2 regions of the Sphingomonas sp. M6A6_1c genome follow, and region 2 is predicted to be linked to the other one. Evidence: riboswitches for the same ligand, from Rfam matches in the RefSeq annotation. Region 2 holds a riboswitch; the other holds the start of a gene.

Region 1 (15,699 bases), on a different contig from region 2:
CAGACCGCCGTACCTGCCGCTAGGACCGCCACGCTGCCCGCCACCAACCCGTTCGCGCAGGCGAGCACGCGGCCGTTCGAGGCGCCGCCGTTCGACCGGATCAAGAGCACCGACTACGCGCCCGCATTGCTCGCCGGCATGGCCGCGCAGCGGGCGGAGATCAACGCGATCACCCGCGCGCGCAGCGCACCGACGTTCGAGAATACGATCGCCGCGATGGAGCGGTCGGGCCGCCTGCTCGAGCGCGCGAGCCTCGCCTTTTCCGGCGTGGTCGGCGCCAACACCGACGACACGCTCCAGAAGACGCAGGCCGATCTCGCGCCCGCCTTCGCCGCGCATCAGGACGCGATCAACCTCGACCCGGCGCTGTTCGCGCGCGTCAAGACGATCTACGACCAGCGCCAGTCGCTCCGCCTCGACGCGGAGCAGCTCCAGGTGCTCACGCTCACCTATCAGAACATGGTCCGCGCCGGCGCGCAGCTCTCGCCGGCCGACAAGCTGACGCTCAGCCGCTACAACAGCCAGCTCTCGACGCTGGAAACCGCATTCCAGCAGAAGCTGCTCGCCGCGGGCAAGGCAGGCGCCTTGGTGGTCGAAGACAAGGCGAAGCTCGCCGGCCTGTCCGATGGCGAGATCGCCGCCGCGGCCGACGCCGCCAAGGCGCGCGGGTTGGCGGGCAAATACGTGCTGACGCTCCAGAATACGACGCAGCAGCCCGAACTCGCCACGCTGACGGATCGCGCGACGCGCGAAGCGCTGTTCAACGCGAGCTGGACCCGGGCGGCGAAGGGCGACGCCAACGACACGCGCGACACGATCGCGCAGATCGCGTTGCTGCGCGCGCAGAAGGCGAAGCTGCTCGGCTTCCCGACCTGGGCCGATTACGTGCTGCAGGATCAGATGGCGAAGACGCCCAAGACCGCGCTCGGCTTCATGCAGCAGCTCGGCACGCCGGTGGCCGCCGAGCAGCGCCGCGAGGCGGCCGAACTGCAGGCGCAGATCAAGGCGACCGGCGGCACGTTCCAGCTCAAGCCCTGGGATTGGGATTTCTATTCCGAACAGGTCCGCAAGGCGAAATACGACCTCAACCAGGACCAGCTCAAACCCTATTTCGAGATCAACAAGGTGCTGACCGACGGCGTCTTCTACGCCGCCAACCAGTTGTACGGGTTGAACTTCAAGCGCCGTACCGACATTCCGGTCTACCAGCCCGACGTCATGGTCTACGAAGTCAGCGAGGCCGACGGAACGCCGGTCGGGCTGATGTATTTCGATTATTGGAAGCGCGACAACAAGAACGGCGGCGCGTGGATGTCGAACTTCGTCAACCAGTCGAAGCTGCTCGGGACGAAGCCGGTCATCTACAACGTCGGCAATTTCGCCAAGCCGTCGGCGGGGCAGCCGGCGCTGATCAGCTTCGACGACGTGACGACGATGTTCCACGAATTCGGCCACGCGCTGCACGGTCTGTTCGCCAACCAGACCTATCCCAGCGTCTCGGGCACCAACACCGCGCGCGACTTCGTCGAGTTCCCGTCGCAGTTCAACGAACATTGGGCGCTCGATCCCAAGGTGCTGCCGCACTACGCGGTCGATTACCGCACCGGGAAGGTCATTCCGCAGGCGCTGGTCGACAAGATCAAGCGCGCCGGCACCTTCAACTCGGGCTATTCCTTCGGCGAGGCGCTCGCCGCTGCCGAGATGGACATGAGCTGGCACTCGCTGACCGCGGCGCAGGGCAAGCAGAACCCCGACGCGTTCGAGACGCAGGCGCTCGCCGCCACCGGGCTCGACGTCGCGGACGTGCCGCCGCGCTATCGCTCGAGCTATTTCCTCCACATCTGGGGCAATGGCTATTCGGCGGGCTATTACGCCTATAGCTGGACCAAGATGCTGAGCGCGAACGCGTTCAACTGGTTCGAGCAGCATGGCGGGATGACCCGCGCCAACGGCCAGCGCTTCCGCGACCTGATCCTGTCGAAGGGCCATACCGAGGATTACGCGCCGATGTTCCGCAGCTTCAACGGTGCCGACCCGCAGGTCGGGCCGCTGCTGAACGACCTCGGCCTCAATGCCGACGGTTCGCGCATCGTCGCGGACACGGCGGCGTCGCCGGTCAGCGACGGCACGGTGCCGGCCGCCCCCTCCGCCCGGCCCGCCGCCAAGCCCGCCGCGGCGGGCAAGACGGGGGGCTGAGGCCCGCGGCCACGGCAACCGCGGGGAGGGGCATTGCCTATCGCGCGGTGGTCGACGGTCCGACCGGCAGCCAGCGCTCGGGCAGCGTCACCGTGATCCGCTCCTTGATCTCCGCTGCCGAGGTCGCGAGCATCACGGTGTAGCGGCCGGGCGCGACATGCCATTGATGTCGCCCCTCGTCCCACGTGGCGAGCAGCCGCGGGTCGACCGTAACGGTGCGCAGCGCGGATTGCCCGGGGCTCAGCGCCGCCTTGGCATAGCCCGCCAGTCGCTTCGGCGCTTCCCATGTGTTGCCGGGCGAGGCGACGTAGACCTGACCCAGCGCCTGACCGGGGATCGTGCCGGTGTTGCGCAGCGTGAAACCGACCTGAAGCTCGCCCGCGACTTGGCGCGCGGTGAGGCCGCCGTGACCGAATGTCCCGTAGCTGAGCCCGAAGCCGAACGGGAACAGCGGACGCGCGCCGGTCCGGTCGATCCATTTATAGCCGACCGCCGCTCCTTCGGCGTAGCGGACGCCGAAGATCTGTTTCTCGGGCAGGCCCTTGCCGGCGATCGTGGGCCGCGGATACTGGCTGGGGCTGGCCGGGAAGGTGATCGGCAGATGCCCCGAGGGGTTGACCGCCCCCGACAGGATGCGGGCGATCGCCGGGCCGCCGCGGCTGCCGGGATACCAGCTTTCGACGACGCCGCGCACGTCGGCGATCCACGGCATGGCGACCGCGCCGCCGGTTTCCAGCACGACGATCGTGTTGCGATTGGCCCTGGCGACCGCGCCGATCAGCCCGTCCTGATCGTCGGGCAGCGACGGCGGGAAGTCGAGCGATTCGGCGGTCCATTGCGTCGCGAAGACGATCACGACGTCGGCGCCTTTGGCCTTCGCCGCGGCGGCGGCCGGATCGGTGCCCGGATCGTAATCGACCGTCGCATCGGGGCGTTCGGCCTTGATCGCCGCCAGCGGCGACGATTTGTCGTAGACGATCGGCCCCGGCCACGATTTGGGGCCGAGCCCGCGCACCGCATTGCCGCCGGGGGCATAGACCTGCGCCGAACCGCCACCCGACAGCACGCCGACATCGGCATGGCCGCCGACGACCAGGATATGCCGCGCCGTCCGCGTCAACGGCAACACCCCGCCCTCGTTCTTGAGCAGGACGATGCCGTTCTCCGCCGCAGTCTGCGCGACGGTCGCATGCGCGGCGAAGTCGATCGGGCCGGGCTTGACGGGATCGTCGATCGCGCCGCTGACGATCAGCGCGCGCGCGATCCGCCGGACCTTGTCGTCGAGCGCCGCGACCGGCACCTTGCCGCTCGCGATCGCCGCTTTCAGCTTGTCGCGCCAGACGTAATTGTCCTTGTTGGACACGCCGGTTTCCTGATCCAGCCCGCCCAGCGCATTCTCGACCGTGTCGTGCTGCGCCCCCCAGTCGGACATCACATAGCCCTTATACCCCCAATCCCCCTTCAGCACGCGGTTGAGCAGCCAGTCGTTCTGGCAGGCGTGCTTGCCGTTGACGAGATTGTACGAGCACATGACCGAGCCGGGATCGCCCCGCTCGATCGCGATCTGGAAGGCGAGCAGGTCCGAGGTGCGCGCCGCGCCTTCGTCGATGCCGACATCGACGGTGCTGCGTCCGGTCTCCTGATCGTTGAGCGCGAAATGCTTGACCGTCGTGACGATCCGGTTCGACTGGATGCCCTTCATGAACGCGCCGACCATCGTCCCGGCCAGCCACGGGTCCTCGCCGCCATATTCGAAATTGCGGCCGTTGCCGGGCTCGCGGGCGAGATTGACGCCGCCGGCCAGTTGCACGTTGAAGCCGGACGCGCGCGCCTCCGCGCCGACCATCCTGCCGCCCGCCATCGCCACCGCCGGGTCCCACGTCGCCGCGCTGAGGATGCCCGACGGCAAGGCGGTGCGCTCCAAGGCCGGTGGCGCCTCGCCCTGCGTCGCGACCCCGCTGCCCGCATCGGCCTGCCATTGCGGCGTGAACCCCAGCCGGGGGACGCCCGGCACGAACCCGGCCGATTGCGGACGCGCCTGCGGATCGCGGAAGGTATTCCAGTCCTGCTGCGTGCCGAAGAAGCCCGTCACGACGGCGAGCTTCTCGTCCTCGGTCATCGCCTGGACCAGCAGCTCGGCGCGCCGGTCCGCGGACAGCGTCTTGTCCTGCCATGCGTTCGCCGGGACCGGCTCTGCCGCGGTGACGGGACCGGAGGGTCCGGCGAGGACGCCGACCAGCATTGTGGTGGCGAGTAGCAAAGCGCGCATGGTCGAAGCCTCCGGGTCGGGTCCCGCCCGACGCGGGCGGTTCGACCGGCGATGGTATTCAGGGCTATCGATCGCCGCGTCAAACCCCTTGCAGTCGTAGGCGCGCCGCCGTGCCGATGATCGTCATCGGGCCAAGAAAATCGATCGCCGCCAAGTGTTTGTGCACCGGCCTCCCCACCCGTATGATCCCCCCTGCCGCCGCCGTCACGACGGCAGCGGATCGGTGCGGACTCGCAGGTAAGGGAGCAAGGCAATGCCGACGATCAACACGACGGACGGGACGGAGATCTTCTACAAGGACTGGGGCCCGCGCGACGCGCAGGTCGTCATGTTCCATCACGGCTGGCCGCTGAGCGCGGACGATTGGGACGGGCAGATGATGGCGTTCGTCGCCAAGGGCTATCGCGTCGTCGCGCACGACCGTCGCGGCCACGGCCGATCGAGCCAGGCGGCGACCGGGCACGACATGGATACCTATGTCGCCGACGTCGTCGCGCTCACCGACGCGCTCGACCTGCGCGATGCCGTCCACATCGGTCATTCGACCGGCGGCGGCGAAGTGGCGCGTTACGTCGCCCGCGCCAAGCCGGGGCGGGTTGCCAAGGCGGTGCTGATCAGCGCGGTCGCGCCGATCATGGTCCAGAGCGATGCCAATCCCGATGGCGTGCCGCTGTCGGTCTTCGACGAGATCCGCGAACAGACGGCGACCAACCGCGCGCAATATTTCTACGACTTCACGATGCCGTTCTTCGGCTACAATCGTGACGGCGCTGAGGTGAAGGAGGGCGTCCGGCGCAATTGGTGGCGGCAGGGCATGACCGGCAGCGTGCTCGCGCACACGCTCGGCATCAAGGCCTTCTCCGAAACCGATTTCACCGACGATCTCAAGGCGATCACGGTGCCGACGCTGGTGCTGCACGGCGAGGACGACCAGATCGTGCCGTTCGCCATCACCGGCAGGAAATCGGCGCAGATCGTGCCGGGGGCAAAGCTCATCTCCTACCCCGGCTATCCGCACGGCATGCCGACGACGCATGCCGACCGGATCAACGCCGATTTGCTCGCCTTCGTTCAGGGCTGAGCCGGCGAGGGAGCGGCAGGTCCGGTGTCTCGACGCCGAGCGACCGGGCCTGCCGCATGCGGGGGCGATGCACCGAATTAGGACGTCGTTAACCCTAGACCGACCCGAACCTCGCCGCGAAGATCGGCTATCGATCCGGCCAGGAGGCGGATCATGGCGCAGATCTCGGCGGCGACGTTATGGATGATATTGACCGGCGGCTTCGCGGCGTCGGTCCTGATCGCGCTGCTGCGGCGCGATGGCCCGGCGGCGCTCGCCATGGCGGCGGGCGGCCTGCTCGCCGGGCACCTCTGCCATCTTCCGGCGCCGGTGCTGGCCTGGGCGTCGATCGCAGTCGCGATCGGGCTGGCGGCGGCGCTCGCCGGCTGGGCTCTCAATGCCGCAGTCGGCGGCCGCTCCGGCTACACGCTGGGGCTGGTGCTGACCGCGGCGACGCTGGGCGCGATTGCCTCGACGCCCGCCACCGCATCGCACGATCGCGTCCGCGGCCCGGCGGCGGGAATCGCGCTGAGTGCCGCGCTGGCGACGCTGGCCGTCGGGTGACAGCAGCCCTTTAGTCGTAAAAGGCACTTTTATATTTGACGTTCGGCTTTCGGATCGTCATGAAAATCAAGCCGTTAGGCATCCTCCCCAACAGGATTACTGGGGCCGCTCCGGCGGCCCCCTTTTACGTCCGGTGCCGCGTCATTGCGCGTGCAGCACGCCGCTGAACGCCGCGTCTTCCAATGCGCGCCCGGCGCCGAGCGCGACGCACATCAGCGGCGATTCGGCGACGATCACCGGCAATCCGGTCGAACGGCTGAGCACCTCGTCCAGCCGGCGCAGCAGCGCGCCGCCGCCGGTCATCACGATGCCCTGTTCGACGATATCGGCGGCAAGCTCCGGCTCGACCTGTTCGAGCGTCTTCATCACCACCTCGACGATCTGCGCGACAAGATCGGCGAGCGCATCGGCGATCTCGGTCTGGCTGATGGTGATCTCCTTGGGGATGCCGTTCATCAGGTCGCGCCCGCGCACGCGCATCTCGGGCTCCACAACGTCGGTCGGGCGGCTGGCGGCGCCGATCTGCTGCTTGATCCGCTCCGCGGTCGCCTCGCCGATCATCAGATTGTGCTTGCGGCGGATGTGAGAGGCGATCGCCTCGTCGAGCTTGTCGCCGCCGACGCGCACCGAGTTGCTGTAGGCGAGGCCGCCGAGCGAAAGCACCGCGACCTCGGTGGTGCCGCCGCCGATATCGACCACCATGAACCCGATCGGCGCGGTGATCGGCAGTCCGGCGCCGATCGCGGCGGCGAGCGATTCCTCGATCAGCAGCACCTTCGACGCGCCGGCGCTGGTCGCCGCCTGGCGGATCGCGCGCCGCTCGACCTGCGTCGATCCTGCGGGCACGCAGATCACCATCTTGGGACTGCGTTGTAACCGGCCGGCGTCGCCATGCACCTTCTTGATGAAATGCTTGATCATCTGTTCGGCGACGTCGATGTCGGCGATCACGCCGTCGCGTAAGGGACGGATCGTCTCGACGCCCTGCGGCGTCTTGCCCATCATCAGCTTGGCATCGGCGCCGACCGCGAGCACCTTGGGGATGCCGTCGCGCGTCTCGATCGCGACGACGGAGGGTTCGTCCAGCACGATGCCGCGGCCGGCGACGAACACCAATGTGTTCACGGTGCCGAGGTCGATGGCCATGTCATGCGAGGCAAGACCGAAATTGAGGGACAGTCGCAGCGCACGCTACCTTGTTGGGAGTGGCATCGGCCGCCGGCCGATGCGAAGCCCCGCGCATTGGCGCTTTGCCGGGCAGCGTCAACCGGCGTGCGTCCGGCGGCCTGTCCCGGCGGACGGACGGTTTGCCGGGGGGATGGCCGGCCGGCTGCCTTGCTTGCGGCTGGCGAGGGCCGGGCCTACATCGCGGGCGGCGTGCCTATCCCCTTGATCTCTTTCGCGATGCCGCCGGCGCACGGCCGCGAGGCAGGCGCAGGCCGGCCGTGATGCGCGACCTGTTCGACCGCCCGCTGCTGCCCGGCCTGCGCAGCGAGGAGGCGTTCGTCACCGCCGACGACGAGCGCGCGTTGATCGCGGCGATCGATGCGCTCGCGCTGACCCCGTTCCAGTTCCAGGGCTGGACCGGCAAGCGGCTGACCCACAGTTTCGGGCTGCATTACGATTTCGAACGCGGATCGCTCGGACCGGCGGCGCCGATGCCGGCGTGGCTGGCGACGATCCGCGCGAGCGCCGAGGCGTTCGCCGGGGTCGCGTCCGGCAGCTTCGTGCAGGCGCTGCTGATCCGCTACGATCCCGGCGCGGGGATCGGCTGGCATCGCGACCGGCCGCATTTCGACCATGTCGTCGGCATATCGCTGGGGGCGGCGGCGGCGATGCGCTTCCGCCGCCGGACCGGCGAACGCTTCGCGCGGGTCGCCGCGCCGCTGCCGCCGCGCGGCATCTACCACCTGCACGGCGAGGCGCGCCACGATTGGGAGCATAGCATCGCCGCGATGACCGAAACGCGCTGGTCGATCACGCTGCGCAGCCTGTCCGAGCGCGGCCGTCGGATGCTCGCCGCCGGGGATGGCGCGTGACGACCCCCGATTTCGTCGTGATCGACGTCGAGACCGCCTGTTCGCGGGTGAGCAGCATCTGCCAGATCGGCATCGTCGGCTTTCGCGACGGCCGTGAGGTCTTCGCCTATGAGACGCTGCTCGATCCGTGCGACGACTTTCACGCGATGAACACGCGCATCCACGGCATCGCTGCGCATCACGTGATCGGCCAGCCGACCTTCGGCCACGTCCACGCCGACATCGACCGCCATCTGACCGGCCGCGTCACCGTCGCCCATTCCTATTTCGACAAGGGCGCGCTCGCCGCGGCGTGCCGCGTCCATGACCGGGCGATGATCGAGACGGTCTGGCTGGACAGCGTGCGGGTCGCCAAGCGCGCCTGGCCCGATCTGCCCAACCACAAGCTCGGCGGCCTCGCGCGCTATCTCGGCATCGCCCACCGCCACCATGACGCGCTGAGCGACGCGCGCGCCGCCGGCTGGGTGATCGTCAAGGCGATCGACCATACCGGCCTGTCGCTCGCCGACTGGCTGGCACCGCCGCGCAAGCCGCAGCCGCCGCCCCGCGCCGCGCCGACGGGGCCGCTGAAGGGCGAGCGGATCGTCGTCGTCGGCGAGGCGCGCGACGGGGCAATCGCGCATGTGCTCGCCGCGCAGGGCGGCACGATCATGTCCACGGTCGGGCTGACGACGACGATGGTGGTCGTCGCCGATCATCTGCCCGATGCGCGCTCGACGCGGGCGAGCGGCGAGATGGACAAGGCCGCGGCGGCGCGGCGGGCCGGCCGGTCGATCCGGATCGTGTCGGCGCGGACGCCCGGCCTGCTCGACGACAATTCCGGGGCCATTGTTGGCGACTGAGGGGTTGAGCCGTGGACGACGGGGCGCTTCCGCGCTCCCGAACCGCGAAGGACGTCTCATGGGTAAATTGATCTCCGGCATCGAAGGCGCGATCAACGCCGCCGTCGGCAAGGCCAAGCAGAACGCCGACAATCCGTCGCTGCACGAAGAAGGCGCCGAACAGGAAGCACGCGGCACCAAGCAGCAGGCCGACGCCAAGAAGAAGTAAGCGGACGTGCAGGCCGTCGGCGGGATCAGCCCTGCCGGTGGCCGCCCGCCCGGCGCCATTGCCGATAGCCAAGGACGGCGAGCCCGACCATCGCCGCATAGAGGCCGGCGGTCGGCAGCAACCCCTTCCAGACGAACATGCCGACGTAACAGACGTCGACCACGATCCACAGCAGCCAACTGGCGGCGTGGCGGCGCCCGGTCCAATATTGCGCGACGAGGCTGAAGCTGCTCAGCGTCGCGTCCATCCAGGGCAGCGCCGCGTCGGTATGGTGGCTGGTCAGCCAGCCGATGCTCACCGCCCCCACCGCGCCCGCCGCCAGCCCGGCGAGCGCCTGCGCCGGCCGCAGCGGCGCCACCACCACCTCGCCCTCGCTATCGGTCCCGCGCGCCCAGGCGACCCAGCCGTAGACGATCGCGATCGCGAACAGCAGTTGCAGCACCATGTCGGCGTACAGCCGCACGTCGAGGAACAGCTTCGCATACAGCGCGCAGGCGAGCAGATTGACCGGCCAGCACAACATGCGCCGCCGCGCGGTCAGCCAGATCCCGGCGAAGCTGACGACGACCGCGACGATCTCCAGCGGGGTCATGGCCTGGCCTCGCCGATCCGGCGCAGCAGCTTCTGCCCCGCGGCGGAGCGGAACCACGCGGCATGGCCGATCGCGTAGCCGTCCCAGGTCAGCGCCGCGGCGGCGGGATCGGCGACCACCGCGGTAAAATAATCGATCTCCGACAAGGCGAATTCGAGATGGACGAGCGGTAGCAGCCTGACGATCGCGGCGATGTCGGCGGCGGCGAGCGGGGCGACCGATGCATAGCCGGCGAGCAGCGCCAGCGCCGCCGCGGGATCGGCGATGTCGTCGCCCTGCGGCAGGTCGAGCCAGCGGATCGCGCTGCGTTCGATCGCGGTGGCGATATCGTGCACCGCGCAGCTACGGTCGGCGAGGCCGAAGTCGATCACCGTCCGCACGCTGCCGTCGTCCGCCCACAGCAGGTTCGACGGATGCCAGTCGTTGTGCGTCCACAAGGGCGGCTGCTCCGCCAGCACCGCGGGCAGGCCGTCGCCCAGCGTCGCGAACAGCGCGGCGAGCTGCGCCCGCCACGGCCGCGTCGCCAGGAACGCGGCAAGCGCCGGCCGGGCGGCGACATAGGCCTCGGCCGCCGCGAGCGGATCGTGCGCCGGCAGGATCGTGAAGCTGGCGACCAACGGCTGCGCCCGGCGGGCAGGGGCGGCGAAACCGGCCGCGGCGATGTGAAGCCGCGCCAGCGCTACCCCTGCGGCGTGCGCCTGCGCGTGCGAGAAGAACGGCGTCCACGACAGCCGGTCGCGGTAGAGGTCGGCGCCCGGTGCCTGCCGGTGCAATTCGTAGCGCCACGCGTCGATCGCGATCGCGGTCGTACCGCCCGCACTCGCGATCACCTCCGGCACCGAAACGCCGGCATCGGCGAGATGCGCGATGAACGCATGTTCCTCGGCCAGCCCCGCGATCGAGCGCAGCTTGTAGTGGTGGCGCTTGAGCAGGACGGTGCCCGCCTCGGTATGGACGAGCGCGGCTGCCGAGAAGGGGCGCGGCGAATGCCAGTGCAGCCCGGTCAGCCGCCCTGCCGCCGGAAAGCGCGCCAGCACCGCGGCGGCCTCGCCGGTGGTGATCGCCGGCCAGGTCGGCGCCTCCAGCGCCTGCCCCATGCCGTGCACCAGATGAGCGGCGGGCGTCATCGCCTCAGAAGGCGCGCGAGAGGGTCGCCATCACCGCGGCGCCGCTGCCGATATAATAAGCGGGCGCCTGACCGGCGATGACGGTGCCGTTGCGGCCGATAGTGTCCTGCGCGTTGGGGGTCACCGCCTGGACGCCGGCGAGCACGTGCGGATCGGTGACGTTGATCGCGTTGACGCGCAGGTCGGTCCGCTTGCCGTCGAGCCAGTCGGCCAGATGCACGCCGATCGACAGGTCGAGCGTCGCATAGCCCTTGATGCTTTCGTCGTTCATGAAGCTGGCATATTGCCGGCCGAGATATTTCGACGCGATGCTGCCGAAGAACCGACCGTCGTCGTAGGTGCCGCCCGCGCCGAACTGCACCGTCGGGCTCGACACCGCATGCCGGCCGCGCGTCGGCAGCAGGTCGCCGCCGACCGGCAGATCGTCGTCGAGCCGCGCATGCAGATACTCGCCCGACAGATAGAGGCTGACCGCGGCGACCGGACGATAGTCGATCTCGGCATCGACGCCATAAGAGGTCTGTCCGCCGGCGTTGAGCGTCGCATTGACCTGCGCGCCGCCCTGATCGACCACCGTCGCGAGCTGGCGGTTGCGGAATTTGTAGTGGAAGCCGGTCACCGAGGCCGAGACCGCTTCGCCGATGAAGCGATAGCCGAGCTCTTCCGACACCGAATATTCGTTCTTGAGCGCGTTGCTGCCCTGCGCGACCAACGCCCCGCCGGCATAGCTGTCGTAGAGCGTGAATTCGTTGGGCGTGCGGAAGTTGGTGGTGAAATTGGCGAACAGCTGTTGCCGGTCGTCGAGCCGGTAATGGATCGCCGCGCGCGGCAGGGCTGCGAAACTGTCGATCCGCACCCGGTCCTGCGGCCCGGGCAGATAGTTGCGGCCGTTGCGCAGCACGTCGACGCCCTTGAACCCGACATCGACCGTCAGCCGCGGTGCGACGGCGATGCTGTCGGCGAGGAAAAAGCTCTTGGTGACGGTGACGGTGCGCTGGTTCTCATAGGCGAGCAGGCGGCCGTCGGCGGTGCGGATCGCTTTCGCGCGATAGCCCCAGCGGTCGGTCGGCCGACCATCGGCATCGATGCTGGTATAGGATTGGGTGACGCGATCGGTGCCGTAATCGAACCACAGCCCGGCGGTGATCCGGTGGCTGCCGGCCTGCAGCGTCAGCTTGGCGACGCTGCCGCCGCGGAACTGGTCGCCGGTGTAATTGCCGAGCACCGTCGCGACGCCGTCCACCGCGCCGGGCAGCGCGATCGGCTGCGCCAGTTCCTCGGTGCCGAGGAAATTGCCGGTGGTGGTGAGCTGCGTGCCGTAAGGCGAATTGCCGTAACCGAATTGCGCATAACTGGTGCTGTCGAACGTCAGCCGCTCGCCGAGCACGAGATGCACCGGCGCCGAGGCGTAGAGGTTGCGGAACGGCGCGCGATAGAGCCGCCAGTAATCGGTGGCGCCCGGCGTGTAGCGACTGGCGTAGTTGAAGCCGCGGCCCTGCGCATGCCATTCGGCGAGGGTGGGGCTGGGGTAGCTCGAGGAATTGGCGTCGTTGAACGACAGCGCGAGGCTGGCGCGATTGCCTGCGCCCCATTCGTTGAGCAGCTTGGCGTCGACATGCTGGCGGGCGTCGAAGCCGGCGCCGCGCCAATTGTCCGCCCGCGTGTTCGAATAGGACAGGAAGGCCTTGAGCCCGGTGCCGCCGATCGTCCCGCTGTCGATCCGCACGAAGCCGCGCCGCGCCGCATAGCTGCCGAGCGACAGATCGACGAGACCGCCCGCCCGTGCCCGGGGATCGTCAAGCGCCAGCGACAGCAGCCCGCCGGCGCCGCCCAGCGTCGGCGAGTCGATGTCGACCGACCCCTGCGCGATCGATATCCGCCGGAGGTTGCCGGGGTCGGCGAACTGTGACGGATAGGCGTAATAATAGCCGATGTCGTTCTGCGGCGCGCCTTCCATCAGCACGCCGATCTCGTCCTGCCCCAGCCCGCGCAGCGTCAGGCTGGAACTGGTCGACAGGCCATAGGGATCGCTCGACGCGACATTGGCGCCGGGCAGCAACGTGACGAGCTGGAAGGCGTTGAGCGTCGGCGCCTGTTTGACGATGAAGTCGGCCGAGATCGCGCTCTGGCTTTTCGGCGCCTGCTGGTCGGGCAAGAGCCCGGCGGGATCGGGATGGCCGACGACGCGGATCTCGGCGGGTTCGGCGGTCTGCGCCGCGGCGGGCGCCGCCAGCAGCAGCACCGGCACCCCCAGCGCAAGCCAGGATCGCGCGGGTCGCATGTCGAAACGGGAAACAAGAGCCGGAATCGTTCGCATCCACTTCATCGGAGGAACGACGGCGCACCGCAGACCCTCCCTACGCCGGTATCACCCGGATCAGGTTCAGCGGGTCATGGGCTGCTGCCCATTTCTCAGCCGCGCGTCAGCGGCCCCCCGGGGATGGCCCGGCTTAGGCGATCCCGCGGGGTAGCGATAGGGGGCTCGACGTGCGGGCGGTTACAGCGCCAGATCGGGGTGGCGGTCGGCCTTGACGCGGGTGCCGGCGGGGCGCGGCTGCGTGGCGACGTGGACCGCGGGCGGCGGCGTCGTCAGTTGCAGCGCATCGCTGGTCTGCGCCCATTCCTGCGCGAGCAGGTCGGGATGATCGTTGAGCGCGATCCCGTAGGACGGCACGATCCTGCGCAGGCCGTCCTGCCAGGCCGGGGTCGCGAGCCGCTTGGGGAAGACCGTCTTGAGCAGGTTCAGCATGATCGCCGGCGCGGTCGACGCCCCCGGCGACGCACCGAGCAGCGCGGCGATCGAGCCGTCCTGCGAGGCGACGATCTCCGTCCCCAGCTTGAGCACGCCGCCCTTGTCGGGATCGCGCTTGATGATCTGGACGCGCTGGCCGGCCTGCCACAATTTCCAGTCCTCCGCCCGCGCACCCGGCAGATATTCGCGCAGCGCCTTCAGCCGATCCTCGTCGGACATCATCAGCTGGCCGGCGAGATATTCGACGAGGTCGAAATTGTCCCAGCCGACCGCCATCATCGGGCGGAAATTGTCGAGCGTCACCGACGCCGGCAGGTCGAAATACGAGCCGTGCTTGAGGAATTTGGTCGAGAAGGTGGCGAACGGCCCGAACAGCAGCGCGCGCCGCTTGTCGAAATAGCGCGTGTCGAGATGCGGCACCGACATCGGCGGCGAACCGACCGCGGCCTTGCCATAGACCTTGGCGAGGTGACGGTCGGCGATCTCCGGCTTTTCGGAGACGAGGAACGAGCCGCCGACCGGGAAGCCGGCGTAATTGTCGGCTTCGGGAATCCCCGAGGCCTGCAGGATCGGCAGTGCGCCGCCACCGGCGCCGGCGAAGACGAAGCGCGCGTTGATGATCCGCTTGCCGCCGCCGTTGGTCGCCTCGGCGGTGACGCGCCAGCTCTTGTCGGGATTGCGTTCGAGCTTGCGCACCTCGTGGCCGCTGGTCAGCGTCACGCCCGGCTGGCGGCTGAGCGCGGTGACATATTGGCGCGTCACCTCGCCCCAGTCGCAATCGGTGCCGAGCGGCGAGCGCGTCGCCGCCAGCGGCAGGCCGCCGCTGCGCCCCTCCATCATCAGCGGCACCCATTGGCCGATCCGGTGCGGATCGGTGGTGAACTCCATCCCCGAGAACAACGGGCTGGCGCCGAGCGCCGCATGCCGCTTGCGCAGGAATTCGACGTTCTCGCGGCCCCACACCAGATTCATGTGCGGCGTCGAGTTGATGAAGGCGCGGGGATCGCTGAGCACGCCGGCGCGGAGCTGGTGGCTGAGGAACTGGCGGGTGATCTGCCATTGCTCGTTGATCTCGATCGCCTTGGCGATCTCGACGCGGCCGTCGGCGGCGTTGACCGGCGTGTAGTTCAGCTCGCACAGCGCCGAGTGACCGGTGCCGGCGTTGTTCCAGCCGTCCGAACTCTCGCCGGCGGCGCGGTCGAGCCGCTCGACCATCTCGATCGTCCACGTCGGTTCGAGCTGGCGCAGCAGCACGCCGAGCGTCGCGCTCATGATGCCGCCGCCGATCAACAGCACGTCGACGCTATGTTCGCTGCGCGCCTGCGCGCGCGCCGCCGCCGGCAGCAGCGCGGTGCCGCCCGCCGCGACGACCGAGCCGATCAGCCCGCGGCGGCTGATGTCGGGCGCCGAGAGCGTCGACCCGTCGGTGGCGAGGGCCGGCTCGCGCGTTTCGTGATGCATCGCATGATCCTTCTGCATGCGCTTCCGGTACGACGTCGGGGCGGGACGCGGATCGAAGCGGGGAGTGTCGCGGAACGGCGACGACCGGTTGGCCCGGATCGCTGCCGCCTTCGTCCGGCTCCGATGGAGCACGACGAAGCTGTCGACCCGCTTGTGCCCGACGCGGCGGTGCGGCCCGCGCAGAAAACGACATCATCATAAAACGTCCTTGTTACAGTTAGTTAGCTCGATTATTGATGTCCGATTCCGGCAGGCTTGGGCAGGAAGTGACACATCGCCCGAGCCCAAAGTGCAACTTCTTGCCCTATGCCGGGCGGACGGGTATTCGGGGGCGGTGAGTCTCCGCTTCCCGATCCGCGGCTGGCCCTGGCTGGCGGGCGTGCTGCTGCTGGCCGTCGTCGCCGCGCTTCTCGCCGGCGTCGCGGCGGAGCGATGGACGATCGCGCAGCAACGGGTCGAGGTGGCGCAGGACGCGCGGCTGCGCGCCGCGCTGCTCGACAGCGAGATCGCCCGTTTCCGGCTGCTGCCGCTCACGCTCGCCGACGATCGCGACATCGCCGCGGCGATCGCCGGTACCGGGGCCGCGCGC
Region 2 (15,699 bases):
GCCGCCGCTGCAATCGGGTTTCGCCGGCCTTTATCGCGCGCTCGCGCTGCCGGTGGTGCCGGTCGCGCTCGATACCGGTCTGGTCTGGCCCAGGCACGGCCCCAAGCGTCCCGGCGTGGTGACGATCCGCATCGGCGAGACGATCCCGCCCGGCCTGCCGCGCGAGGCGATCGAGGCGCGGGTCCACGATGCGATCAACGTGCTCGACCGCGAGCGGCGGGATTATCGGATGGTGCAAGCGCCGCCCGCGGCGTAGGGTGGCGGGGTCAACTACAAGGTGACCCATGTCCGACGATTTCTACCGCATCAAGCGCCTGCCGCCCTATGTCATCGCCGAAGTCAACGGCATGCGGGCCGCGGCGCGCGCGGCGGGAGAGGACATCATCGATCTCGGCATGGGCAATCCCGATCTGCCGCCGCCCGCGCACGTGCTCGACAAATTGATCGAGGTGACGCGCAAGCCCGATGCGCACGGCTATTCGCAGTCGAAGGGCATTCCCGGCCTGCGCCGCGCCCAGGCCAATTATTACGGCCGCCGCTTCGGCGTCGACCTCGATCCCGAAACCGAGGTGGTGGTGACGATGGGGTCGAAGGAGGGGCTGGCCAGCCTCGCCACCGCGATCACCGCACCGGGCGACGTCGTGCTCGCGCCCAATCCCTCCTATCCGATCCACACCTTCGGCTTCATCATCGCCGGTGCGACGATCCGCGCGGTGCCCACCACCCCCGACGAAGCCTATTTCGAAAGCCTCGAGCGCGCGATGGCGTTCACCGTGCCGCGGCCGTCGGTGCTTGTGGTGAACTATCCGTCCAACCCCACCGCCGAGGCGGTCGATCTCGCCTTCTACGAACGGCTGGTCGCGTGGGCGAAGGAGAACCAGGTCTGGATCATCTCCGACCTCGCCTATTCGGAACTGTATTACGACGGCAATCCGACGCCCTCGATCCTGCAGGTCAAGGGCGCCAAGGACGTCGCGGTCGAATTCACCTCGCTGTCCAAGACCTATAGCATGGCGGGCTGGCGGATCGGCTTCGCGGTCGGCAACGCCAAGCTGATCGCGGCGATGACGCGGGTGAAATCCTATCTCGATTACGGCGCGTTCACGCCGATCCAGGCGGCGGCCTGCGCCGCGCTGAACGGCCCGCAGGACATCGTCGAGAAGAACCGCCAGCTCTATCACAAGCGCCGCGACGTGCTGGTCGAGAGCTTCGGCCGGGCGGGGTGGGACATTCCGCCGCCGCGTGCGTCGATGTTCGCCTGGGCGCCGCTACCGCCGGCGGTCGCGCATCTCGGCAGCCTCGAATTCTCCAAGCAATTGCTCACCCATGCGCAGGTCGCGGTGGCGCCGGGCGTCGGCTATGGCGAGAACGGCGAGGGTTTCGTCCGCATCGCGCTGGTCGAGAACGAGCAGCGGCTGCGCCAGGCGGCGCGCAACGTGAAGCGCTACCTCCAGTCGATGGGCGTCAACACGCCGAGCCGGACCGCGGGCTGATGCTGCTGCGCGCCGCCGCCGACGGCGCGGCCGGCGGCGGCCCGCGCGAGGGCTTCGCCTTCGCGACGCGCTTCCGCGTGCGCTATGCCGAGATCGATGGGCAGAAGGTCGTCTTCAACTCGCGCTACCTCGAATATGCCGACGTCGCCGCGACCGAATTCTGGGAATGGACCGGGATCGGCGCGGCGCTGGGGCCGGTGTGGGAGCAGCTCGAATTCCACGTCCGCAAGGCGGAGGTCGACTATCTCCGCCCGTTCGTCTGGGGCGATACGGTCGCCGCGCACGTCCGCATCGCGCGGGTCGGCGGCACCAGCATGACGATGGCGATGGACATGGCGCACGGCACGACCGGGGACCTGCACGCGACCGTGTCGCTGGTGATGGTCAACGTGCATCTGCCGACGGGGCGGCCGGCGCCGATCCCGGAAGTGGTGCGGGGGTTTCTGGAGGCGTTGTAGAAACAAGCATTCCTCCCCGGAACGGGGAGGGGGACCAGCGAAGCTGGTGGAGGGGGGCTTCCACGAGCGCTATCGTTTGAGGAAGCCCCCCTCCACCACGCCGCTGCGCGTCCCGGTCCCCAGCGTCAGGTCGATCATGCCCCGCATGATCGAGGATCGTCCGGGGGACGATCCGACCTGGCGCTCCGTGCCGGGGAGGAATGAGCGTTTATCGCGCCGCCATCATCAGTGCCGCCGTCGCCTTGGCGCTTCCGACCACACCGGGGATGCCCGCGCCGGGATGCGTGCCCGCACCGACGAAATACAGGTTCGGGATATGGTCGTCGCGGTTGTGGACGCGGAAATAGGCGCTTTGCGTCAGCACCGGTTCGAGGCTGAACGCGCTGCCCAGATGCGCCTTCAGGTCGGTCGCGAAATCGTTCGGCGCATAACTGAACTTGGTGACGATCCGCTCGTGGATGTCGGGGATCAGCCGCCGCCCGACCTCGTCGAGGATGCGCTTTTCCAGGATCGGTCCGACCTCGTTCCAGTCGACCGGGAACTTGCCCATGTGCGGCACCGGCGCCAGCGCATAGAAGGTCGAATGCCCCTCCGGCGCGAGACTGGGGTCGGTGACGGTCGGATGGTGCAGGTAGAGCGAGAAATCCTCCGCCAGCACGCCGTGATCGTAGATGTCGGCGAGCAGTTCCTTATAGCGCGGCCCGAACAGGATCATGTGGTGCGGGATGCCCGGCCATGTGCCCTTGATGCCGAAATGGACCACGAACAGCGACGGCGAATAGCTCTTGCGCTCGAGCCGCGCCTTGGTCCGCTGCGCACTGCGCGAATCGCTCAACAGGTCGCGATAGGTGTGCATGATGTCGCTGTTGGCGGCGACCGCATCGGCCTGCGCTTCCCAGCCGCTCCCGCAGCGCACGCCGGTGGCGCGGTCGCCCAAGGTTTCGATCGAGGCGACGGGATCGCCAAGCCGCAGCGTGCCGCCGATCCGCTCGAAATGCGCGACGAGCCCGGCGATCAGCCGGTTGGTGCCGCCCTTGGCGAACCACACGCCGCCGTCGCGCTCCAATTTGTGGATCAGCGCATAGATCGCGCTGGTCGTCATCGGGTTGCCGCCGACCAGCAGCGTGTGGAAGCTCAGCGCCTCGCGCAGTTTCTCGTTCTGCACGTATTTCGACACGATCGAATAGACCGAGCGCCACGCCTGGTATTTCGCCAGCGCCGGCGCCGCCTTGATCATCGAGGCGAAGTCGAGGAACGCGACATGGCCGAGCTTCTCATAGCCCTCGCGATAAACGCCTTCGGCATATTCGAGGAATTTGTGATAGCCGGCGATATCGGCCGGATTGAGCTTGCCGATCTCGCGCTGGAGCAGCGCCTCGTCGTTGGTGTAATCGAAATTGGTGCCGTCGACCCAGTTGAGCCGGTAGAAGGGCGTCACCGGTTCCAGCGTCACGTCCTCGGCCATGTCGCGGCCGGTGAGCGCCCACAATTCCTGCAAGCAGGCGGGATCGGTGATGACGGTGGGACCCGCGTCGAAGGTGAAGCCGTCGCGCTCCCAATAATAGGCCCGGCCGCCGGGTTTGTCGCGCGACTCGACGATGGTCGTCGCAATTCCTGCCGATTGCAGGCGGATTGCGAGCGCCAGCCCGCCGAACCCCGCACCGATGACGATCGCCGACTTCATGTTCGTTTCCATTCCTCTGCGCGGGTTACCGCCATGCCGTCGTTCGCAGGACCCTGATCGCACTGCCCACCGGGACCGGTGGCTTGCCCGTCAAAATCCGTATCTTGTCCTTGAGACTGGATCGCCCCGCATAGAAACGGGTGATCAGCGTCGGGTCGAGACGGTAGAAGCGCTCGATGATGCGCCAACGTTCCGCCGGATCGCCCGCACGGAACATCATTGCGCTCAGCATGCGATAGAAGGCGCCGTGCTTCCACGCCGCGCGGGCGTAATCGTGGGTGAAGTCCGCCAGCGCCCGGCCCGCGAAATCGGTGCGTTCCGCCAGTCGCACCGCCAGCCGTACCGCGTCGGGCAGCGAATAGCCGGTGGTCGGCTGGAACAGCCCGGCGCGCATCCCCGCCTTGGCGACGTTGGCGCCGCTCGACCGCCAATAGGCCTCGAAATCGCCCCCCAGCGTGATCGGCAGCACGCCCGCCTCGGTGCGCAGCACGCTGTCGACCTGCCAGCCGCGGCCCGCGGCATAAGCGGCGATCCGCAGCCCCAGCGCGGCGCGGTCGACGTGCGGCGTGTCGCTGTAATAGGTGTCCTCGACGAACATGCGGTCGGCGGCGAAGGGCAGGCAATAGACGAAGCGATAGCCGTCGATCTGCTCCACCGTCGCGTCCATCACCGTCGGGCCGGCGGCGCCGTGCGGCGCGTGGAGCAGCAGTTCCTGCCCGACGAACTTCTGCCAGCCGAGATCGAGCACCGACAGGTCGCCGGGCCCCCGGCAGTCGATCACCCCCTTGGCGGCGATCCGGTCGCCGTCGGCGAGCACCACCGCGGTCGCCGAGGCGGCGAGCACCTTGCGCCCGAGCATCATCGCCGGCGCTGGCAGCGTCGCGCGGATCACCGCATGCAGCCGCTCGCTGGTCACCGAATGATAGGTCGCGTCGATCTGCCGCGCGAGGTGCGGGAAGGCGACGTCATAGCCCTGCCAGTCGTGCACCGTCAGCGGCGTGACCAGCCAGCGATCCTGTGGCGCGATGTCGCTGCCGAAGAACGACCAGACGTGGTCGCCGCCGAGATGCGGTGCCGCCTCGATGATCCGCACGTCGAGGCCGGGGTGCCGCGCGCGCAGCGCCAGCGCGATCAGGCAGCCGGCGAGGCCGCCGCCGACGATCGCCACGTCGCAAGGGATGGTCGAACCCATGCCTGCGCCTAGCCCAAAGCGCACGACGGGAGAACCGGCTTTTACGCCGCCGCGCGCCGCGCTAGCCTCGCCGGCATGACGCCGCCCGTCCTCGCCACTGATCGCCTGATCCTCACCGTCCATCGCCCCGCCGATCTCGACGCGCTCGCCGCAATGTGGGCGCATCCCGCGGTGTTCGAACGGATCGGCGGCGTCGCGCGCAGTCGCGAGGAGGTGTGGCTCCGCCTGCTCCGCTCGATCGGCCAATGGCAGGCGTTCGATTACGGCAGCTGGGTGGTCCGCGACCGCGCCGGCGGCCTGGTCGGCGAAGTCGGCCTGCTCGAGTCACGCCGCGCGATCGATCCGCCGCTGATGCTGCCCGAGATGGGCTGGGCCCTCTCCCCGGCGGCGCACGGCCGCGGTTACGCCGGCGAGGCGCTCGCGGCGGTGTTCGCCTGGACGCAGGCGCAGGGCATCGCGCGCACGACCTGCATCATCGATCCGGGCAACGCGCCGTCGCTCCGGCTGGCGGCGCGGCTGGGGTACGAATTGGTGCGCACGGCGGATTACAAGGGCCGGACGATACGTGTGTTCGAACGGTAATTCCGTCCTCGCTTTAGTTGGGGAGGGGACCGCTGGCTGCAGGCCGGTGGCGGAGGGGGCGTCTCCGTAAATGCTGAGCTGACCGTATCCTCCCCCTCCGTCACGCCCTTCGGGCGCGCCACCTCCCCCTGGCGGGGGAGGATCGAAGTGCTTGTTTTCCCTTTGCAGAGCCGAAGATGGGGAATGCCGCACAAGCCAAGCCAGTCGCTTCCGCCATATCCCCGCGTCGGGAAATCCGCTACGTCCCGTGCCATGCTGCTCGCCGTCACCCTGTCCGCGCTGGCGATGACGATGATCGTCGGCGTGCGCTATCTCCTCGTCTCCGGTGCGTTCGCCGCGGCGACGCGGCTGCGCCATCCCGGCCTCTACCGCGGGCTCGATGCGCAGATGCGGCGCGAGATCGCATGGAGCCTCGCCTCCGCCGCGATCTACGGCATCCCCGCCGGCGTGCTCGCCTGGGGGTGGCAGGCGCATGGCTGGACGCGCGTGTATCGCGACGTCCACGCTTATCCTTTATGGTATTGGCCGGTATCGATCCTGCTCTACCTCGTCCTCCACGACACCTGGTTCTACTGGACGCATCGCTGGATGCACCGGCCGGCGGTGTTCAAGGCGGCGCATGCCGTCCACCACGCCAGCCGCCCGCCGACCGCCTGGGCGGCGATGGCCTTCCACCCGATCGAGGCGCTCACCGGCGCTGTGGCAATTCCGTTACTGGTGCTGGCAATTCCGATCCATGTCGCCGCTCTGGGCTTCGTGCTGGCGACTATGACGGTTATGGGCGTAACCAATCACATGGGCTGGGAGGTTTTCCCGCGGTTCATGTGGCGGGGGCCATTGGGCGGTTGGCTGATCACCGCCAGCCATCATCAGCGGCACCATGAGCAATATGGATGTAACTATGGGCTCTACTTCCGGTTCTGGGACCGCCTCTGCGGCACCGATCGCGGCGTCGGCGATTTCGCGCGCAGCCACGCGCGTGCCAAGGCGCAGGCGCAGCAACCGGCCGGTGGCGCTCGCCGCGCTGTTGCCGGCGGCGGCGCTGGTGCTCGGCGCGGCGCCGATCGCGCGGCTTGACGTTGCCGTCAGCCAGATGCGTTCGGCCAAGGGGCTGCTGCGCGTCTGCCTGACCGCCGATCCTGACAATTTCCCCGCCTGCGTCGACGATGCCGATGCGATCACCCGCTCGGTGCCGGCCAATGCGCACAGCCTGCGCTTCGAGGGCCTGCCGCACGGCCAATATGCCGTCGCGGTGATCCACGACGAGAACAGCAACGCCAGGCTCGACACCTTCGCCGGCATCCCGCGCGAAGGCTTCGGCTTCTCGCGCAATCCGCCGATCCGCTTCGGCGCGCCGCACTTCGCCGCCGCACGCTTCGCGGTGACCGGTGATGCAAATCAGCAACAGATACGGATGCATTACATCCTCTGATCGGTCGGCAATGGATAGCAACCGGCTTCCGCCGCGTTACGGCGTCGTAACAGGTTTGGAGCCGTAGTTTGTCCGCCAAGATCTTGATGCCGCTCGCGCTCGCCGCCGCTGCCGTATTCGTCACCCCGGCCGCCGCGCAGGAGGCCTCGGCGCCCGTGCAGTCGACCGAATTCGATTTCAACCGCGATACCGTTACCGTCGGCGCCGCCGGCGTCTATCTGAGCGATTACGAAGGCTCGAACGACTATCGCTTCACCGCCGCGCCGGGCGCGGTCGGCTCGATCAAGGGCTATGGCTTCGTCCTTGCCGGCAACCGGATCAGCGTCGACCTGATCCGCGACAAGCCCGGCCCCGTCTGGGACGTGCAGGCCGGCCCGATCGGCGTCGTCAACTTCAACCGCAGCAGCCTCAAGAGCATCGACGATCCCCGCGTGCGCGCGCTCGGCAAGGTCGATACCGCGATCGAGCTCGGCGGCTATGTCGGCATCGGCAAGACCGGGGTGATCACCAGCCCGTACGACCAATTGTCGGCGACGGTCAGCTATCGCCACGATGTCGCCAATGCGCACGACAGCGGCATCTGGCAGCCGAGCGTCAATTACATCACGCCGCTGAGCGAGAAGATGGCGGTGGCGATCTTCGCCTCGGCCGAGCGCGCCGGCCGCGGCTATGCCACGACCTATTATTCGGTGTCGCCGGCGCAGACGCTGGCGAGCGGCCTGCCGACCTACAATGCGCGCGCCGGCTGGAAGAACTATTCGCTCGGCGGGCTGTTCACCTATTCGCTGACCGGCAATTTGCTCAAGGGCTTCAAGGTCGTCGCCGGCGGCACCTATGTTCGCATGCTCAACGGCTTCGCCGACAGCCCGCTGGTCAGCGTCGCCGGGTCGCGCAACCAGTGGCTGGGCGCGGTCGGGCTCGCCTATACGTTCTGAAGGCAAGAGCATCCAACCATCGTCCCGGCCCCGGCGGGGACGATGGTAGACGCGAACCGCATCGTCACCCGCTGAGCTTGCCCGTCGCGACCACCGGGCCGGTCGGCAGCCCGGTCGGCGAACCGCCCGCCGGCTCGATCGAGATCGCCAGCACCGTCTCCGCCGCGAGCGCCGGCCGCACCGCCGCGGGCACGATCACCCGCGCCGGCCCCGCCGGGATCACCCCGAGCGAGCGCGGCGCGGCCGATCCCTGGATCGCCCACAATTCCGCCGAATGCCCCGCCGGTACGTCGACACCGCCGGCGATCCGCACCGTCGCGCTCGCAGGATCGTAGGCGGCGGCGATCGGCGCGCCCTTGCCAGTCGGCACGATCGCGGCGAGCAGCGGCGCCGGCGCGGCGACCGGCACGCGCACCGGGATGCGGATCGGCGCGGGCGCCGGCCGCAGCATCAGCAGCGTCGTCACCGCCAGCAACAGGCAGGCGGCGATGCTCGCCGCCACCGCCAGCCCGCGCCAGCGCGCGACGCCGCCCGCATTGTCGTTCGCCGCCACAAGCACGCCGCGCTGCGCGTCGAGCGAGGCCTCCACCCGCGTCGCCACCGCGTCGGGCGCGGCCACCGCCGGCCAGGACGCGAACAGCGCGCCCAGCCAGTCGCGCCAGCGCTCCACCTCGCCGGCGAAGCCCGGCTCGCTCGCCAGCCGCCGCAACGCCGCGGCGCGTTCGCTGCCGTCGAGCAGCCCCAGCGCCAGCTCGGCGGCGGTCATGTCGGGGAGGTCGTCACTCGCCATCGAGGCACCCCCGCAAGGCGAGCAGCCCGCGCCGTACCCAGCTCTTCATCGTGCCGAGCGGCACCGCCTGCGCCACCGCCAGCTCGGCATAGGTCAGCCCGCCGAAGAAAGCGCTGCGGATCGCGCCACGCTGGCGCGCCTCGATCGTCTCCAGACAGTCGTGCAACCGCGCGCGCTGTTCGTCGGCGATCAGCGCATCGTCCTGCGCCGCCGCCGGATCGGGCATCGCGTCGGCATCCTCGACCGGCGCGATGCGCGCCCGGCCATGGCGTCGCCGCCAGTCGATCGCCCGGTTGCGCGCGATCGTCGCCAGCCACGAGATCGGGCTCGCCCGTCCCGGCTGATAGGCCCCCGCGCGGTGCCAGATGGTGAGATATACGTCGTGCAGCACGTCCTCGGCGCCTTGCCTGTCTTCGCAGATACGCAGGCATATCCCGAAAAGCTTCGCCGAGGTCAGACGGTAGACGGTGCGAAAGGCGTCGCGGTCCTCCTCGCCGGTGCGGACCAGCGCCTCGACCAGGATCGCGCGAGCCGCCTGGGGGCTGGAGGGGGCGGCGGGAGACACGATGATGGGCTAACCCGGCGCGCGCCTTGCGGCAATATCCCGCGGCCAACATTCCGACCATGTCGGATCATTTTGCAAAATAGACATAATGTTTCGGCCGCGACGCATCTTTCAGCGGCCCGGCAACGTAGCTCGCCACAGGTCTTCCGGTCGCCCGTCGATAGCATGCGGCGATGACGGAGGACCGCATAAGGTGAGGGAGGTTGCTGACGATGACCCAGACGGACCAGATCATCGAGGCGTTCGACGCCCGGGCGCGGCGACGCGAGGAACGGCGCGGATTCTTCAAGAACGCGATGGGCATGGCGGCGGTGACCGCAGCCGGCGCGGCGGCGATGTCGATCGCCAGCGACGCGGCGGCGCAGACCGCGGTGACCGAGGTCGACGTGCTCAACTTCGCGCTCAACCTCGAATATCTCGAAGCGCAATTCTACAGCTATGCCGCCTTCGGCACCGGCCTGCCCGCCAATCTGCTGACCGGCGGCGTCGGCACGCAGGGCACGGTGGTGACCGGCACCGGCACCGGCTCGGCCCGCCAGGTGCAGTTCAGCGACCGCGGCATCGCCGCTTATGCGCGCGAGATCGCCGCGGACGAAGTGGCGCACGTCACCTTCCTGCGCGCCGCGATCCGCGGCACCGGCACCAGCGACGCGCTGATCGCCGCGCAGCCGCAGATCGACATCTCGGGTGCCACCGGCGGCGCCTTCGCCGCGGCCGCCGCCAGCACCACCCCGGCGCTGACCGGCTTCGACCCCTATGCGAACGACGACAGCTTCCTGCAGGCGGCCTTCATCTTCGAGGACGTCGGCGTCACCGCCTACAAGGGCGCGGCGGGCGCGCTGTTCAACAACAAGACCTATCTCGAGGCGGCCGCCGGCATCCTCGCGGTCGAGGCCTATCATGCCGCGATCGTGCGCACCGCGCTCTACGCGCGCGGCATCGCGACGCCGACGATCATCACCGCGCAGAACAACGTCGCCGCGACGACCGCGATCTCCAACCTGCGCGACTCGGTCGACGGCACCACCGATCTCGACCAGGGCATCGCCGCGACGACCACCAACGCGGGCACGACCTCCAACATCGTGCCGCTCGACGCCAACGGCCTCGCGTTCAGCCGGACGCCGGCGCAGGTGCTCAACATCGTCTATCTCAATCCCCGATCGGTGACCGCGGGCGGGTTCTTCCCGAACGGCATCAACAACGGGAACAGCGGGCTGCGCAGCAGCGCCGCGAACTGAGCAGGGGTGGATATATGACCAAGGAACTCTCCGTCCTCGCCATCGTCGAGGCAACCGCGGCGCGCCGCCGGGCGCGACGCGCCTTCATGAAGACCGCTGCGACCGGCGTCGCCGCAGTCGGCGGCCTGTCGCTGCTCGCCGCCTGCGGTGGCGACGACGACAATATGTCGGTGCCGTTTCCGACCCCGACCCCGACGCCGACCGCGACCTCGGTCAGCACCGACGTCGCGGTGCTCAACTTCGCGCTCAACCTTGAATATCTCGAAGCGCAATTCTACAGCTACGCCGCCTTCGGCACCGGCCTGTCGGCGTCGCTGCTCACCGGTACCGGCACGCAGGGGTCGGTCGTCACCGGCTCGGGCGACGGCTTCCCGCGCGCGGTCAATTTCACCGCCGACCCGCTGATCGGCCAATATGCGCGCGAGATCGCGCAGGATGAGATCGCGCACGTCACCTTCCTGCGCACGGCGCTCGGCAGCGCCGCGGTCGCCCAGCCGGCGATCGACATCTCGGGCACGGCGACCGGCGCGTTCACCGCGGCGGCGCGCGCGGCGGGCGTCGTCGCGTCGAACGGCCTGTTCGATCCATATGCCAGCCCGACCAACTTCCTGCTCGGCGCGTATATCTTCGAGGATATCGGCGTCACCGCCTACAAGGGTGCCTCGCCGGTCATCTCGTCGATGTATCTCGAAGCGGCTGCGGGTATCCTCGCGGCGGAGGCCTATCATGCCGGTCTCGTCCGCACGATCCTCTACACCCGCGGCGTCACCAACGCCGATCTGATCACCGCGACCACCAAGATCTCGGACGCGCGCGATCTGCTCGACGGCACCACCGGCGGCACCAACGGCGACGACGACCAGGGCATCGCCGGCACCAACATCGGCGCGGCCAATGCCGTGTCGAACATCGTGCCGACCGACAGCAACGGCATCGCCTACAGCCGCAGCGTCCAGCAGGTGCACAACATCGCCTATCTCAACGCGACCGGCGCCAACCGCACCCGCGGCGGCTTCTTCCCGGCGGGCACCAACAATCCCGACCCCGCCTTCACCGTCGGCCTCGGCTGAGCCCAGCCTTCCACGGGTTGGCCGGCGGTCCCTTCCACGCTGGCCGGCACACGGTCCTCCCCCGATTCGATGTCGGGGGAGGATTTTTTATGCGCGGTCGCCGCCGTTCCGTCGCGCCGCCGCCGATTTCCGCCGCGTCCGGGGTTGACGCCTCCCGCCGGATGCGGAACGGCAAGGCCATCCTGGGCGGCCGCCAGACCGCCCGCGCGTGGGGAGAACCCGAGTAATGACCGCCCGAACCGATACCGACAGCGCCCTCGCAGCGGCACTCGACGCCCGCGTCCAGCGCCGCAGCGAACGCCGCGACTTCTTCCGCACCGCGATCGGCGCGATGGCGGTCACCGCCGCGGGTGCGTCGGCGCTCGGCCTCGCCGGCGCTGCCGAGGCGCAGACGACGACGACCTATTCCGATCAGGATATCCTCAATTTCGCGCTCAACCTCGAATATCTCGAGGCGCAATTCTATGCCTTCGCCACCGGCGGCGCCGGCCTCGCCGCCACCCTGCTCACCGGTACCGGCACGCAGGGCGCGGCGAACGTCAGCGGTGGCGCCGCGGTGACCTTCACCGACCCGGTGCTCGCCCGCTACGCGCGCGAGATCGCCGCCGACGAGGTCGCGCACGTCACCTATCTGCGCACCGCATTGGGGAGCAGCGCGATCGCGCAGCCGGCGCTCGACCTTTCGGTCGGCCCCAACAGCGCCTTCTCCGCCGCCGCGGTCGCCGCCAAGCTGATCGCCGCGGGCCAGACCTTCAACCAATATGGCAGCGAGGAGAATTTCCTGCTCGGCGCCTATCTGTTCGAGGACGTCGGCGTCACCGCCTACAAGGGCGCCGCGCCGCTGCTTACCAAGACCTATATCGAGGCCGCCGCCGGCATCCTCGCGGTCGAGGCCTATCATGCCGCGACGATCCGCGGCGAGCTGTTCCGCCGCGGTTCGGTCGCCGGCTCGGCGCTGATCACCAGCGCCAGCGCGATCTCCGACGCGCGCGACAGCCTCGACGGCGGCACCGACATCGACCAGGGCATCACGCCGGGCGTCACCGCCGCGCCGGGCCAGATCCTGCCGACGCCGACGCCCACCGCGACGGCCACGGCCACGCCGACCCCCACGCCGACGCCGACCCCGACCGCGACGCCCACCCCGGTGCCGACCTTCGCGGTGTCCAACATCGTGCCCGCCGACGCCAACAGCGTCGCGTACAGCCGCACCCCCAATCAGGTGCTCAACATCGTCTATCTCAACGCCGCGGCGGCGAGTGCGGGCGGCTTCTTCCCCGCCGGCCTCAACGGCACCATCAAGGCGGCGACCGCCTCCTGATCCCGCCGTCCGTATTCAAAGCTTTCAGGGGATAGACCCGATGACCGATCTTCCGACCGACACGATCCTCGACGCGATCGCCGACCGCCGCGCCGAACGCCGCAACTTCCTGCGCTATGCCGGCGGGGCCGCCGCCTCGGCCGGCGCATTGTCGCTGCTCGCCGCCTGCGGTGGCGATGGTGACGGCAGCAGCAGCCCCAGCCCGACGCCGACCGCGACCACGCCGACCGTCGGCACCGATGCCGACGTGCTCAACTTCGCGCTCAACCTCGAATATCTCGAGGCGAGCTTCTACAGCTGGGCGGCGTTCGGCCAGGGCCTGTCGAGCGGCATCATCAGCGGCGTCGGCGCGCTCGGCACCGTCACCGGCGGCGCGCAGGTGAACTTCCAGGACCCGATCGTTGCGCAATATGCGCGCGAGATCGCCAATGACGAGGTCGCGCACGTCACCTTCCTGCGCTCGATCCTCGGCAGCTTCGCGGTGGCAATGCCGGCGATCAACATCGGCGGCGACGCCAACGGTGCCTTCACCACCGCGGCGCGCGCCGCCGGCGTGGTCGGCGGGAGCGGCGTCTTCAACCCCTATGCCGACGACATCAGCTTCCTGCTCGGCGCCTATCTGTTCGAGGACGTCGGCGTCTCCGCCTACAAGGGCGCCTCGCCGCTGATCGTCAACAAGCTGTTCATCGAGGCCGCCGCCGGCATCCTCGCCACCGAGGGCTATCACGCCGGGCTGATCCGTTCGGTGCTCTATCGCAAGGGCGTCGACCCCGCCGAGACGCTTGCCGGCGCCTCGTCGATCCTCAACAACGCGCGGCTGATCTCCGACGCGCGCGACAGCCTCGACGGCAGCAGCGACATCGATCAGGGCATCGGCGACACCACCACCGCCAACGTCGTGCCGACCGATACCAACGGCCTCGCCTATAGCCGCTCGACCGGCCAGGTGCTCAACATCGTCTATCTCAACAAGGCTGCGGTCGCCTCGGGCGGGTTCTTCCCCGCCGGCATCAACGGCAACATCCGCACCTCCGCCGCCAACTGACGCTCCGATGCCCTCCCCTCCGGGGGAGGGCGATTGCGTATGACCGGCCGGGGTGTCGCAGCGGCGCCCGTATCTTCCGTCATGCCGGACTCGATCCGGCATCCCGCTGCTTCGCGCCGTCCGGGGAAGCGGGACGCCGGCGCAAGGCCGGGGTGACGGAGCGGGTTCGGAAACCCGTTGGAACCAGCCCCACGCTGATAAGCAGTAGACCCCGGGCGGGCGGAGGAATGGGCTTGGCGCCCGCCGGCGAACCGCGTACACCATCATCGTTATCCCCGGGGGAGCGCTGACGCAGCGCTTGAGAGGAAGGCCGCAGCCTTCGACCCGCTGAACCTGATCCGGTTGATACCGGCGGAGGGAGGGAGCGGTTTCATCCGAAAACCCGCGTCCGCTCTCCGTTCATGGAGAGAGACTCATGGCCGACATTCCCGCGCGTACCGAGATTGGCGTCACCACCGGCCCGATCCGCGGCTCGAAGAAGATCCACGTCGGCCCGCTCGGCGTCGCGATGCGCGAGATCCACCTCGATCCCTCCTCGGGCGAACCGCCGCTGCGCGTCTACGACACCTCCGGCCCCTATACCGATCCCGATGCGCGGATCGACATCATGGCCGGCCTGCCGCAGCTCCGCCGCGCGTGGATCGAGGGTCGCGGCGATGTCGAGCGCTACGACGGCCGCGCGATCCGTCCCGAGGACAATGGCCAGCTCGGCCCCGACCGCTCCGGCGGCGTGCCGCAATTCCCCGGCGCCGCGCGCCGCCCGCTGCGCGCCCGCGCCGGCGCCAACGTCAGCCAGATGCATTACGCCCGCCGCGGCATCGTCACCCCCGAAATGGAGTATGTCGCGACGCGCGAAAATCTCGGCCGCGCGATGCTGCGCGACCACGTCCGCGACGGCGAGAGCTTCGGCGCCGCCATCCCCGATTACGTGACGCCCGAATTCGTCCGCGACGAGGTCGCGCGCGGACGTGCGATCATCCCGAACAACATCAACCATTCCGAATCCGAACCGATGGCGATCGGCCGCAATTTCCTGGTCAAGATCAACGCCAACATCGGCAACTCCGCGGTTGCCAGCAACGTCGCGGCGGAGGTGGACAAGCTCGTCTGGTCAATCCGCTGGGGCGCCGACACGGTGATGGACCTGTCGACCGGCCGCAACATCCACGACACCCGCGAATGGATCCTGCGCAACAGCCCGGTGCCGATCGGCACCGTGCCGATCTATCAGGCGCTCGAAAAGGTCGGCGGCATCGCCGAGGAACTGACCTGGGATATCTTCCGCGACACGCTGATCGAACAGGCGGAACAGGGCGTCGACTATTTCACCATCCACGCCGGCGTCCGCCTGCCCTACATCCCGATGACGGCGAAGCGCGTCACCGGCATCGTCAGCCGCGGCGGCAGCATCATGGCGAAATGGTGCCTCGCGCATCACAGGGAATCGTTCCTCTACGAACGGTTCGACGAGATCACCGAGATCATGAAGGCCTATGACATCGCCTATTCGCTGGGCGACGGCCTGCGCCCCGGCTCGATCGCCGACGCCAACGACGAGGCGCAGTTCAGCGAGCTCTATACGCTCGGCGAACTCACCCATCGCGCCTGGGCGCAGGACGTGCAGGTGATGATCGAGGGGCCGGGCCACGTCCCGATGCACAAGATCCAGGAGAATATGACCAAGCAGCTCGAGGTTTGCGGCGAGGCGCCCTTCTATACGCTCGGGCCGCTCACCACCGATATCGCGCCGGGCTACGACCATATCACCAGCGGCATCGGCGCGGCGATGATCGGCTGGTTCGGCTGCGCGATGCTCTGCTACGTCACGCCCAAGGAGCATCTCGGCCTGCCCGACCGCGACGACGTCAAGGTCGGCGTCGTCACCTACAAG

The links. Region 2 has a riboswitch for thiamine pyrophosphate ahead of thiC (phosphomethylpyrimidine synthase ThiC). Riboswitches for the same ligand answer to the same signal wherever they lie in the genome.
Region 1: another riboswitch for thiamine pyrophosphate. It lies ahead of ACLBWH_RS12575 (TonB-dependent receptor); the one in region 2 lies ahead of thiC (phosphomethylpyrimidine synthase ThiC).

Annotation. Positions count from the first base shown of each region.
Region 1 is NZ_JBKEZO010000005.1:288,118-303,816, forward strand. It holds gene ACLBWH_RS12525 (M3 family metallopeptidase) at 1-2,196, shown strand, start outside; gene ACLBWH_RS12530 (beta-glucosidase) at 2,234-4,465, opposite strand; gene ACLBWH_RS12535 (alpha/beta fold hydrolase) at 4,719-5,546, shown strand; gene ACLBWH_RS12540 (hypothetical protein) at 5,700-6,089, shown strand; gene ACLBWH_RS12545 (rod shape-determining protein) at 6,231-7,274, opposite strand; gene ACLBWH_RS12550 (alpha-ketoglutarate-dependent dioxygenase AlkB) at 7,538-8,128, shown strand; gene ACLBWH_RS12555 (exonuclease domain-containing protein) at 8,125-8,970, shown strand; gene ACLBWH_RS12560 (CsbD family protein) at 9,029-9,178, shown strand; gene pnuC (nicotinamide riboside transporter PnuC) at 9,204-9,770, opposite strand; gene ACLBWH_RS12570 (phosphotransferase enzyme family protein) at 9,767-10,897, opposite strand; gene ACLBWH_RS12575 (TonB-dependent receptor) at 10,902-13,178, opposite strand; TPP riboswitch at 13,235-13,344, opposite strand; gene mqo (malate dehydrogenase (quinone)) at 13,395-15,110, opposite strand; gene ACLBWH_RS12585 (sensor histidine kinase) at 15,445-15,699, shown strand, end outside.
Region 2 is NZ_JBKEZO010000002.1:452,819-468,517, forward strand. It holds gene ACLBWH_RS05225 (lysophospholipid acyltransferase family protein) at 1-256, shown strand, start outside; gene ACLBWH_RS05230 (LL-diaminopimelate aminotransferase) at 285-1,493, shown strand; gene ACLBWH_RS05235 (acyl-CoA thioesterase) at 1,493-1,951, shown strand; gene ACLBWH_RS05240 (phytoene desaturase) at 2,160-3,635, opposite strand; gene crtY (lycopene beta-cyclase CrtY) at 3,661-4,827, opposite strand; gene ACLBWH_RS05250 (GNAT family N-acetyltransferase) at 4,903-5,409, shown strand; gene ACLBWH_RS05255 (sterol desaturase family protein) at 5,662-6,486, shown strand; gene ACLBWH_RS05260 (DUF2141 domain-containing protein) at 6,455-6,841, shown strand; gene ACLBWH_RS05265 (MipA/OmpV family protein) at 6,928-7,776, shown strand; gene ACLBWH_RS05270 (anti-sigma factor) at 7,841-8,566, opposite strand; gene ACLBWH_RS05275 (sigma-70 family RNA polymerase sigma factor) at 8,556-9,131, opposite strand; gene ACLBWH_RS05280 (ferritin-like domain-containing protein) at 9,344-10,372, shown strand; gene ACLBWH_RS05285 (ferritin-like domain-containing protein) at 10,387-11,442, shown strand; gene ACLBWH_RS05290 (ferritin-like domain-containing protein) at 11,669-12,763, shown strand; gene ACLBWH_RS05295 (ferritin-like domain-containing protein) at 12,804-13,808, shown strand; TPP riboswitch at 14,076-14,185, shown strand; gene thiC (phosphomethylpyrimidine synthase ThiC) at 14,224-15,699, shown strand, end outside.